DNA from 2 places in the 'Nostoc azollae' 0708 genome. Region 1 is predicted to be linked to the other one. Evidence: riboswitches for the same ligand, from Rfam matches in the RefSeq annotation. Region 1 holds a riboswitch; the other holds the start of a gene.
The links. Region 1 has a riboswitch for cyclic di-AMP ahead of AAZO_RS06310 (glycosyltransferase). Riboswitches for the same ligand answer to the same signal wherever they lie in the genome.
Positions count from the first base shown of each region.

Region 2: another riboswitch for cyclic di-AMP. It lies ahead of AAZO_RS21815 (universal stress protein); the one in region 1 lies ahead of AAZO_RS06310 (glycosyltransferase).

Region 1 covers NC_014248.1:1,385,706-1,391,544, reverse strand. Annotated here, with positions in the region: gene AAZO_RS37160 (hypothetical protein) at 1-251, opposite strand, end outside; gene AAZO_RS37155 (hypothetical protein) at 267-545, opposite strand; gene ilvA (threonine ammonia-lyase, biosynthetic) at 1,528-3,039, shown strand; cyclic di-AMP (ydaO/yuaA leader) riboswitch at 3,122-3,300, shown strand; gene AAZO_RS06310 (glycosyltransferase) at 3,462-4,742, shown strand; partial or broken gene AAZO_RS06305 (cold shock domain-containing protein) at 5,598-5,839, shown strand, end outside.
Region 2 covers NC_014248.1:4,671,528-4,677,366, reverse strand. Annotated here, with positions in the region: partial or broken gene AAZO_RS44210 (IS1634 family transposase) at 1-703, shown strand, start outside; gene AAZO_RS21815 (universal stress protein) at 1,136-1,825, opposite strand; cyclic di-AMP (ydaO/yuaA leader) riboswitch at 1,943-2,059, opposite strand; gene rnc (ribonuclease III) at 2,742-3,425, opposite strand; partial or broken gene AAZO_RS31850 (element excision factor XisI family protein) at 3,652-3,806, shown strand; gene AAZO_RS44205 (Uma2 family endonuclease) at 4,204-4,443, opposite strand; gene bchD (magnesium chelatase ATPase subunit D) at 4,535-5,839, shown strand, end outside.

The sequences.
Region 1 (5,839 bases):
GAACCCAGTTTAGGCAGATGTATATCCAGTAGGGTATGAAACTCTGCCTCACTCAACACAGTTTCTTGAGGTAATACTTGGAGAGTATTTCTCCATTTAGTTGGTAGTTGAAAATGCTCCAGCAAGTCAATATTCTCTAGGAACTCTAACGACTTGCCTTGGGTCATGTTACTCCCATAGTACAAGCTGATAATCAGGGTTTTTATTCCTAAACCGAATTCTCCCTCATAACCCCAAGGAGGTTCTGCCAAATAGGTTTTTCCTTCTCATGGTGAGTAGTATTTCTCTTTCCAGAATAGTAGGTTATCGGTTGCCAGGATGATGTCTTGGATGATTACTTCTTCATACCCTTTGAACTGCGCCTCTGCTGGCAGTAATTCTTGGGGATATTCTAGTATTTCTTCTCTGTCTATTTTAATCCCAGCCTTCTTACTGCCTTTGTTATCCTTTTTTGGCGTTTGTCGCTCTTTCTCCGATGAGTGATTGCTTGTGAAGCCTTTTTGATTCTTGGCTTTTATCTCTGGCTGACCCTTTTCTCCCTTCAATCGGTTGTTTTCATCTCTTAACCCTTGATTTTCTGCCCATAATTCTTTTACTTCTAATTGTAAATGCTCTATTAGATTCAGTCATATCTCTACTTTCTGGCCCATGGATTCCTCTGGAATTCCTTTTCCCTCAATGCTTTGGAGCAACTCTGTTTGTGATAAGTCTTTTGCTAAAATTTTTTGCCTCATGTCTCATATTTTATAACGCCCTGTGTCCCACCCTCAACTTTTTCTTTTTTTCTCTTACCCCTACTTATTGCGCCGATACGTTTTTAGTCAATATTGGTGTATATATAGCTTTTTAAATAAGGGCTATAAGTTTACGGGATTTTCTCTTCAATTTTAGTTTTTTTAATAAAATTTTTCTCTCAAGAGAACCATAAAGATTTTCAATTATCGCACGAATTATACCAGTATCAGATGCACATTCCTCACTAAGGAATCTAACAAATATTCTGATTCCCTATATACAAGTATTAGCTAATTTCTGAGGAATGCATTCTGGAAATATTCGAGATAAAATTTCCTTGAGTGCATACAAAAAAATTCGATCACGCACAGTTGGAATAGCTAAGACTCTTGCTTCTTTACCTCTTCCTTTAGATTGGAGTAGTTCTAGATAGGGCGAGAATATATATTCTCCTTTTAAACACTTTTTATTAATTACTTTTAACTGAAACTTGGCTTGTTTGCTAAATTGTAATCCACTCAGTAGGTCAGTGCCTTTATTTAGACTAGATTTACACTTATCATTATAGATATTTATGAGTGATTTACTCGTAAAGTATAATTTGAGTAACTGAATAGGGTGTGTAGGACAAATTGCTCATCATATAAACGTAAGTATAGCTTTGAAACGATGCTAATTATACTTTTAACATATGGGCTAATACAAGTGCCATCATCCCATCCCAAAAACCCACCCCCCAATTACCCAACTAGAGTAAAATTAACATCCAACCCCAAATTGCATCTATAGCCCATGTATTGCGACTACCTGGTACAAATCCTCACTGCCCGCGTCTATGATGTAGCCCAGGAAACACCACTGGAATATGCCCCCAACCTCTCGAACCGCATCAATAACAAACTGCTGCTGAAGCGGGAAGATATGCAGTCTGTCTTCTCCTTCAAGCTGCGGGGTGCATATAACAAAATGGTCAACTTACCACCAGATTTACTGAAACAAGGTGTGATTGCTGCTTCTGCTGGAAATCATGCCCAAGGTGTGGCCTTGGCTGCCGGTCGTTTGGGAACAAAAGCAATCATCGTTATGCCGATGATTACGCCCCAGGTAAAAATCAATGCAGTCAAAACACGGGGAGGAGAAGTTGTACTACATGGCTATAACTATGATGATGCTTACGCCCACGCCCGGCAATTGGAAGCAGAAAAAGGGTTAACCTTTATACATCCCTTTGATGATCCTGACGTTATTGCTGGCCAGGGAACAATCGGCATGGAAATACTGCGACAATATCAGCAACCTATCCATGCAATATTTGTGGCTATTGGAGGTGGAGGTTTAATTTCCGGGATTGCGGCTTATGTGAAACGGTTGCGTCCCGAAATCAAAATTATCGGTGTCGAACCTGTCGATGCTGATGCTATGTCTCAATCTATTCAAGCGGGTCATCGGGTGCGGTTGTCTCAGGTGGGTTTATTTGCTGATGGGGTAGCGGTGCGGGAAGTGGGGGAAGAAACCTTCCGGTTGTGTCAGCAATATGTGGATGAAATTATTTTGGTGGATACGGATGCTACCTGTGCAGCGATAAAAGATGTGTTTGAAGATACCCGTTCTATTTTAGAACCTGCTGGAGCATTAGCGATCGCAGCTGCTAAAGCCTACGCGGAACGAGAACAAATCCAAGAACAAACCCTGATCGGCGTGGCTTGCGGTGCTAACATGAACTTTGAGCGCTTGCGTTTCGTGGCAGAACGGGCAGAATTTGGGGAACGTCGAGAAGCCATTTTTGCTGTGAATATTCCCGAAAAACTAGGCAGTTTGCGCCAGTTTTGTGAATGTTTAGGCGAGCGTAATTTAACAGAATTTAACTATCGCATTGCTGACAATAAAGAAGCCCATATATTTGTCGGAGTGCAAATTGAAAACCGCGCCGACGCAGCTAAAATAGTTGATAAATTTGAAGCTAGTGGTTTAAAAACAATTGATTTAACCGATGATGAATTAACAAAATTGCACCTGCGGCACATGGTCGGTGGACATTCTACCCTTGCTCAAAATGAATTATTATATCGGTTTGAATTTGTTGAACGTCCTGGTGCATTAATGAAATTTGTCGGTTCTATGTCTCCCGACTGGAATATTAGCTTATTTCACTATCGCAACAACGGCGCAGACTATGGGCGGATTGTAGTCGGAATGCAAGTACCACCCCATGAAATGGAAGAATGGCAAATATTTCTTGATTCCTTGGGTTATCACTATTGGGATGAAAGCCAAAATACCGCCTATAAGTTGTTTTTAGGTTAATAGGATGTATAATCAATGACATATTTTTTTTCCATACACCCCTTAACCCCTTGGAAATGACCTGTTATATTGTCAAGGATAATTAATCAGTCTGCCTAATGCCAATCCCTAAACTATATATTAGGGTAACTGGAAGCGGAGGAACCATATTTGGGGCTAATCTTTATAGATTTCGGAATTTGAAATCCAAAATCCAGACAAGAAGAACATCTCTCAGTTCTAGCCCGTCAGCTAACTTCGTCGGCATTGAGAGGAGACTGAACGAGCAACATTATTACAAGTAATGTCCTGTTCTCGTTAGTATCCTTGGCTGGTAACTTTGCGCTTCGTTTTACCTGCCCTCGACCTTTGAGGAAATAATAATTATAAGTTCAATTCTAGCGTCTGCGGCAGGATTAGTTGCCTTGAGGAGAAACTCAACTATGTTCCAGACTACACAAAATCGGGTTGCGCTTATTTCCGTTGATGGTGATCCATCTGCAAAAATTGGTCAAGAGGAAGCTGGGGGTCAGAATGTTTATGTGCATCAAGTAGGTATGGCTTTGGCTGAACAGGGTTGGCAAATGGATATGTTCACTCGTCGCAGTTGTCCGAGACAGACAACAATAGTACCCCATCATCCCAACTGTCGCACCATTCGGTTAAACACTGGGCCTGCAGAGTTTATTGGGCGAGATCATTTGTTTGACTATCTACCAGAATTTCTAGCGGAATTTCAAAAATTCCAACAGCAGCAAGGATTATATTATCCCATAGTGCATACCAACTACTGGTTATCTGCTTGGGTGGGTATGGAACTGAAAAAACGTCAACCACTGATTCAAGTGCATACTTACCACTCTCTAGGGGCAGTTAAATACAGAAGTGTGGGTCATATTCCCGTGATTGCTATCCAAAGGTTAGCAGTGGAACAAGCTTGTTTGGAAACAGTAGACTGTGTGGTTGCTACCAGTCCCCAGGAACAGAAGCATCTGCGAATACTAGTTTCTTACAACGGACGGACAGAAATGATTCCCTGTGGTACTGATCTTCAGAAATTTGGTGGACTTCCCAGGTTAGAGGCTAGGGAAAAGCTAGGAATTACCCCTGATGCCAAAATGGTTTTTTATGTTGGGCGTTTTGATCAGCGTAAAGGAATTGACACTCTGGTAAAAGCCGTTGCCCAGTCCACGTTTAGAGATGAGGGAAAGGTGAAACTGGTAATTGGTGGTGGTAGTTGTCCTGGTTACATTGATGGAATGGAACGCGATCGTATTACCACCATTGTTGCAGAACTAGGACTGGAAGATATAACCATCTTTCCCGGTCGCCTAGATCATAGCGTCCTCCCTTACTATTACAGTGCTGCTGATGTCTGCGTTGTTCCTAGTCACTACGAACCCTTTGGTTTAGTGGCTATTGAAGCAATGGCTAGTCAGACTCCCGTTGTTGCTAGTGATGTCCGTGGGTTGCAATTTACAATTGTACCAGAGGTTACAGGTTTACTCGCCCCTCCCAAAAACGACGTAGCTTTTGCAGCAGCTATTGACCGCATACTTGCTAATCCATCTTGGCGTGACGAGTTAGGTGTAGCTGGACGCGAACGGGTAGAAATTGCTTTTAGCTGGAATAGTGTGGGTTCTCGACTATCTCAGCTTTATCTGCGGCTGATGATGCAAGCAGCAGAACAATATCAAAACCAAACTCAGATTCTTGCGGCTTAAGAAGATTTAATCCCCTCACCCCCTATTTACAGCTACCGTGTACACACAAGTCCTATCTATCTTCGTTTGAGCCTATTTCGCCCCCTAAATCCCCCAATTATGGGGGACTTTGAAAATTCTTTTCCTCTCCTCCCAGAATTGGGGGTTAGGGGGCGGTTCAGTGAGGGCTTGGCTCAAATTAAAGACTTAATCATAGGACTACGCAAGTGTCACAATCAACTCTCTTCTAGGGTGCGTCAGACCTAATAAATTGCTTAATATCAACAGATGCTTAATATCAACAGAAGATTTTCGGCATCTGACGCACTGTAATGATATGCCAGTTGCGTAAGTCCGGAATCACTCTAACAAGTTAGCACTTCATAAACTGAGAATTTATAGATAAGTACCTGAGCAAAATTAATTGCACATTTTCTTAAAACCAGAAATCTCTGTATTTTTTTCTGTTCCCTCTCCTAAATATGCAGTTTATTTTGCACGACTAAGTAGGTAGACACAAATAAACATAACTATGTAACAAGATGTAAATTACTTGAAACCCTTGGGATTGCTTGATTCTCCTTTGCTGCATTCGCCATGACATAGTTATGAATTTTTCCGCCCACCTACTTACTTAACAATTGAAACTTAAAATCAATTATGATAATTGTTTTTAGTATAAAGTAAATATAATTTTTATAATGGTATATACATAGATTAAAAAATATCTTGACTTTACTTAGATATTAAGAATTTTTTACTTAGCTAAAATTAGGTAATGATAAGAACAGCGAAAATTTATGGCTCTACAGTACTTATTATGCTAAATCTCACTATTTAAATCATATTGCCCATCTATATTTGGATGAGAAGAGCATGAAGATTCCTCCAGGAATCACCTATGGTAATCTAGAAAAATCAGAAGCAACTGATTATTTAGTGCATAAAAAAATAGCCAAATTAGAGCATATTTGTAATTACATCAATAGCTGTCATATTTCTTTTAAAGAAATACATGACTGACCTCGGGCTAGTTCTCCTTATCGAGTCAAAATTGATCTCACAGTTCCCCCTGGTCATGAACTGGCAGCAGAAAAAAATCCCGATGAAGGTATTCA
Region 2 (5,839 bases), 2.1 Mb from region 1:
TCAAGAGGAGTTTCTGAAAATCAGTAGACAAGTAGGTAGATTAGTCAAAGAGGAATTTGAACAGACATCCTTAGCAGAATTAAAAATTAAAGAACTGGCATCAAAATTAAAATATCACAAAATATCGGACTTAGAAATTACTGGTCCGTTAAATAAAGCATAAACAGTACTGTATAAAGTAAGAGGTAAACTAATAGAAAGTCAGGAGTTAATCACCCAACATCATAACTCTTGTGGTCGATTTATTTTAGCAACAAATATTTTAGAGACAAGGGAATTAGAAACCATAGAAATATTGAGAATATATAGAGAACAGCAATCAACAGAAAGAGGATTTAGATTTATCAAAGACCCGTTATTTTTCACCGATAGTCTTTTTGTGAAGAATCCAGAAAGAGTAGAGACAATGATGATGTTAATGGCATTGTGTCTTTTGGTTTATAATCTGGGACAAAAACAATTAAGAATCTCGTTAAAGATGCAAAAAGCTACAGTTAAAAACCAACTGAATAAACCTACAGAATCCCCTACTGTACGTTGAATATTTCAGCGACAGTGGGTTGGGCTGGTTCCCCGACTTGTTAGGGGAGCTCCTCGGAAAGAGGCAGCAACTGGCGTATGTTTTCAAGGGAATCATTTTCTGATTACACAAGGAGTTCATAGGATTCTGAACTTAACAGAGGAACCTTGTCGAATTTTCTAATTCCTACCTACAGCTTGTCAAAAGTATTATTTATTTTCTTAGTTTTCAAATCTCTAGTTCACTATTGCATAGTCTTGTATTTTCATAAGTGATTGAGAAATTCAAATTAAAGATTGTTGTCTAACTACCTTTTTTTACACAATAAGAAAGCTGGAACTTTGACGTGCATAATTTATTTATATTTTCATGGCTACTGGATTTTTAAAAACTATAGTTCTGAAGTGCCTGTAAATGTAGTTTATTTATGCTACTTATTCAAGTGCGGAATGTGGCTTAGAAAGCAATACGGAGCACTTTGCGAATCTGAAACTTGTCAGTTGGTTTGGAGAATGGTCAAAGGGTAAAGGTTTTTTATTCTCTTTCCCCCCTAACCGACAAGTATTATTATTTGTGTATTGGGATTAAAAATCTATGTCTGCAATTATTTCGTGATTAATCAAGACAACTGGGTATACCCAACACAGCACAAGGAAAATCACTACCTAAACTATCAATCAAAGGATGATGGCTAGATTGACAACCTAACACCAGAACATCAGCAGCTTCTAATTCCACGACTTTTTTCAACTCAGTACCTAAGTTGCCAAACCGCAGATGAGATTTAAAATAACTCTGCCATTCTTGGGCTAAGTTTTTGGCTTGCCAAAGAATTTTATCTGCTTGATCTGGTATTGAAGTGGTCATTAACTGGGGTTTTGATTGAGTTAATACCAGTGTTCTTGATTGGGGTACATCACAAGTTGGATACTCTACGGCAAGCTGCTTTTGGGGCATACTTAAGTTATGATCAGAATAACTGCTTGGTTGTTCTTCTAATACATATACAGCCTTGACATTAACTTGAATATTCGTAGCTAAATTGGTTTGATGAGCAATACAAAAAGCAATATCTAAGGCTGTATGACTATTAGGTGAAGCATTATAGCCAACAACTAAATTGATGGACTTTGCTTGCAAATCTTTTTCACTAACGCATTTTTGAGGATCAGGTATTAGTATCATTTGCTCCATTAGGTCATAGCGACCAATGGCACTTTGTAATCTTGCTAAGAATGGCTTAATTCTCACAGCTTTAACTTCTCTCCCTTGAAACGAATCATCAATGAGAAGCAGGGATGACAATTTGAGATTATTGACTTTAGATTTTATTAGATTTATCGGAAATCCAAAATCATCCGTCTAAAATCTAAAATTGATTAAGGAAACCCCAACAACAACTGGTATTACAGCCAAGGTTTTGGAGGTTCCTTCCATTGCCGACGGAGTTAGCTGACGGGCTAAGACTGGAAGGTGTCTCTCAATTAAGATTAGCCCCAAACATTGGTTCCTCCGCTTCAAATTCAGCTTTCATGAATTTGAATTAGGCTACCCACTATAGGAATCCGACTTGATTACTGATAGCGCAGCGTGGCGTAAGCCATATTTACTTGTGTAGGTAGGCAAAAGGTAAAAGGCAAGAGGCAAAAGGGTTTTAGAGGATTCACTTGTACTGAATTTTGTATGGCTACGCCACGTAAGCTATCAAGACTCAAATAGGACTCCTATAGATAATAATACTATTCCATTAGCTTGAGGTAAAGTCAAGTTTAAAAATCTTCAGGTTCTGGTTGTAGAATGCAGCTTAATAGTTGCTTTTTCCAGTTTTTGTCATAAATTTCAGCATTCAAACTTTTTTACCTGGTGAAAATGCACAATGCTGACTGATTTGTAGGTTACATTGAACGCTAGGATTGTACCTGTGAAAGTGTAGGGGATATAAAGGATAATTATAATCAGGACGAACAGAATAATAGCATATCCCTATGTTGTATATCCGCAAATTTTGTAAATCCTCAATTCCGATGAGTTTATCATTAACTATCATTTGTTGATAATGATGATTCTAAAAACCTAAAAACAATTTTTAGATACATTGTCTACACGCTCAATTTGTTAGTAAATAACCATAATTCAAGAATTCCAATTTCTTTAAAATGACTACCACATTATTTCATCTGATACACTCTAAATCATGGTTGTGAGTGTGCCGTTAATTGTCTTAAAACAATCCTTGGTTTTTTAACTTTGCTATTGCATCTTCAGCAGCAGCTTTTTCCGCTTCCTTCTTGTTTTTTCCTTTCGCTTCTCCGTATTCTTTACCATCTACTAATACTCTAGCTATAAATTCTGGTGCGTGAGATGGTCCCCCTATTTGTTCTGTTACATATTTTGGAGGATTTGCACCAATTTCTTTTTGTACCCATTCTTGAAAACGATTTTTTGAATCTACATTTGAGCGAGGTTCTATAATATCTTCTGATACGGAATCAAATAGTGGTTCTATAATGGTGCGAATTGGTTCAACTTCACAGTTGTTATCTAAATAATAAGCACCAATCACTGCTTCAAAGGTACTACTGAGTAAGTTAGGGTTTTGAAAACCTCCATCTCTAATAGCGCCTTTCCCTAATCGCATTCTAAAGTCTAAACCTACTTCAATTGCAAATTTTGCTAGTTGTTTTTCTTCTACTAAGGCCGAACGACGACGAGTTAATTCGTCTTCTCCTTTTTGGGGATAACGACGATAGAGATATTGTCCACTGATGAAGTTTAGAATAGCATCACCGAGAAATTCTAAGCGTTCGTTGTGTTCTCCTTCTCCTGGGTTTTCGTTGACATAGGAACGATGGGTGAGTGCTTGACACAGGAGTTTCTCTCTATTGAAGGTGAGAAGTTTGTGCATTTTGGTATTTTATCTTTTGTATTAATGGCAATAGTTCATTTTCTCTAAATATGAAAAAACTGCAAAATGCGTTTATCATAAGCCATTTAATTCAATCAAATGGTTTTATTAAAACAAATTCAGGCAGGTAGTTTGTCTAATGGTAAAAAAAAAATCCTGATTTTGTCTGATAATTTTACCTTCTTTGACAACCATATCAACAAATTGTCCAAAACTTTTAAATTCTCTGCCATTATCTGTTGGCAAAATCTGGATACAACATGATGGAACTGAAATTGGTATAGCAGATGAATTAGTTAAATTAGAAGTACCAAGAGAATAATTGTTTTAGCTTTCCATGAACCTTTGGTGAGACAATATACAGGTTTTGCAGTTGGTTAATTCTAGATATTATTTTCCCATATTCCTGACTGCTTCAAAAAGTTGGGGATCTAATCTGTTAGATTACAGGAGAAACCCTACTTGAATCAAGCTATAAATCAGGAAAGTATGTAAAGATATAATCTGATTCGGTAACACAATTCGTTTGATTGCATATCCGAAATCAACAGGGTAACTTTGATAAAGTTCACTGTAGCATTCTCAGTACTTATCTAATAAGTTAAAGATCCAATGATCAAAGATTACTGCTTTTACACAAAGGTGGTATTTTTATTTATTGATCATATTTAATACAAGAGTGTGCGACTTCTATAACTAACAAGATATCTGAGCCTTAAGGGTGAGATGACCAATAATCATCATCTCGAGTTTTAACTATGGAAAAATCTGGTTCTGATTAGCTTTTTGGTGGTATGGTAATGGGAGATTGAGATTGTAAAGTTACTGTATTCCCTATGAGTTGTGCAAGTTCCTTTAATAATTTTCTTAAACAAGTTTCATGCGCTCTACCTTTTGCTACCATTTCTATCAGTTCTCCATTGATTAATTCAATGTGATCATCTTCATGAAAAAGGCCCATTTCTGTAAGTTTGTGATATTCTTCTAGGGTGAAGCGTTTAGCCTGAATGGTAGTCATACATTTTGCTCCTTTTGGGAATTGCCATTACATATATTCTAAAAGTTCCGAAAATTGCTATGCTAAAAATATAATAACTATTAAGGAAACAATGCCTGCGCCTACTATTACCCCGACAATGACTGCTTTTCCGCTGACTGCTGTGGTTGGTCAAGAGGCAATTAAGATAGCTTTGCTGTTAGCAGCGGTAGATCCCGCTTTGGGGGGTGTGATAATTGCAGGCCGTCGAGGTACGGCTAAATCTGTGATGGCGCGTGCTATTCACGCTTTATTACCACCTATTGAAGTTGTTCAAGGTTCTGTTAGTAACTGTGACTCGAACCACCCGGAAGAATGGGATGATAAGCTCTTAGCTGAGGAAAGACACGAGATAGAAAGGGAAATTATCCCTGCACCTTTCGTCCAAATACCTCTTGGTGTGACGGAAGATCGACTTTTAGGTTCTGTGGATGTGGAACAGTCGGTTAAACAAGGTGATACGGTTTTTCAACCGGGTTTGCTGGCCACTGCTCACAGGGGTGTGTTGTATGTGGATGAAATCAATTTATTAGATGACCAAATTAGTAATCAGCTTTTAACGGTATTGTCTGACGGACGTAACCAAATTGAACGGGAAGGGATAAGTTTTCAACATCCTTGTAAGCCGTTGTTTATTGCGACTTATAACCCAGATGAAGGGACGCTAAGAGAACATTTATTAGATAGAATTGCGATCACACTCTCAGCAGACGGAGTTCTGGGTTTAGATCAAAGAGTCCAAGCAGTTGAACAAGCGCTCGCCTATTCTAAATCTCCTCAAGAATTTCTGCAACAATACAGCGAAGACATCGACTCACTCAAAACTCAAATTCTCCTTGCACGGGAATGGTTAAAAGAAGTCACCATTACCCAAGAACAAATTATCTATCTTGTCAATGAAGCCATTCGCGGTGGTGTAGAAGGACATCGCGCAGAATTATTTGCAGTGCGTGTAGCAAAAGCAGCAGCAGCATTAGAAGGACGCAACACCGTCAACGCCGAAGATTTACGTCGTGCTGTAGAATTGGTCATAGTTCCCAGAACAACAATTATTCAAACCCCACCACCAGACCAACCACCACCACCCCAAAGTCAAGACGATTCAGAAGAGCAGCAAGAAGACGAACAGGAAGAACAGGAAGAACAACAAGAAGAACAGGAACAGCAAGAACCACCGGATATTCCCGAAGAGTTTATCTTTGATCCAGAAGGAGTAATTCTCGACCCAACTGTGCTGTATTTTACCCAAATGGCACAACGTCAGGGTAAATCTGGTAGTCGCAGTATGATCTTCTCAGACGACCGGGGACGTTACATCAAGCCGATGATACCCAAAGGCAAAGTTAAACGCATTGCCGTAGATGCCACATTAAGAGCC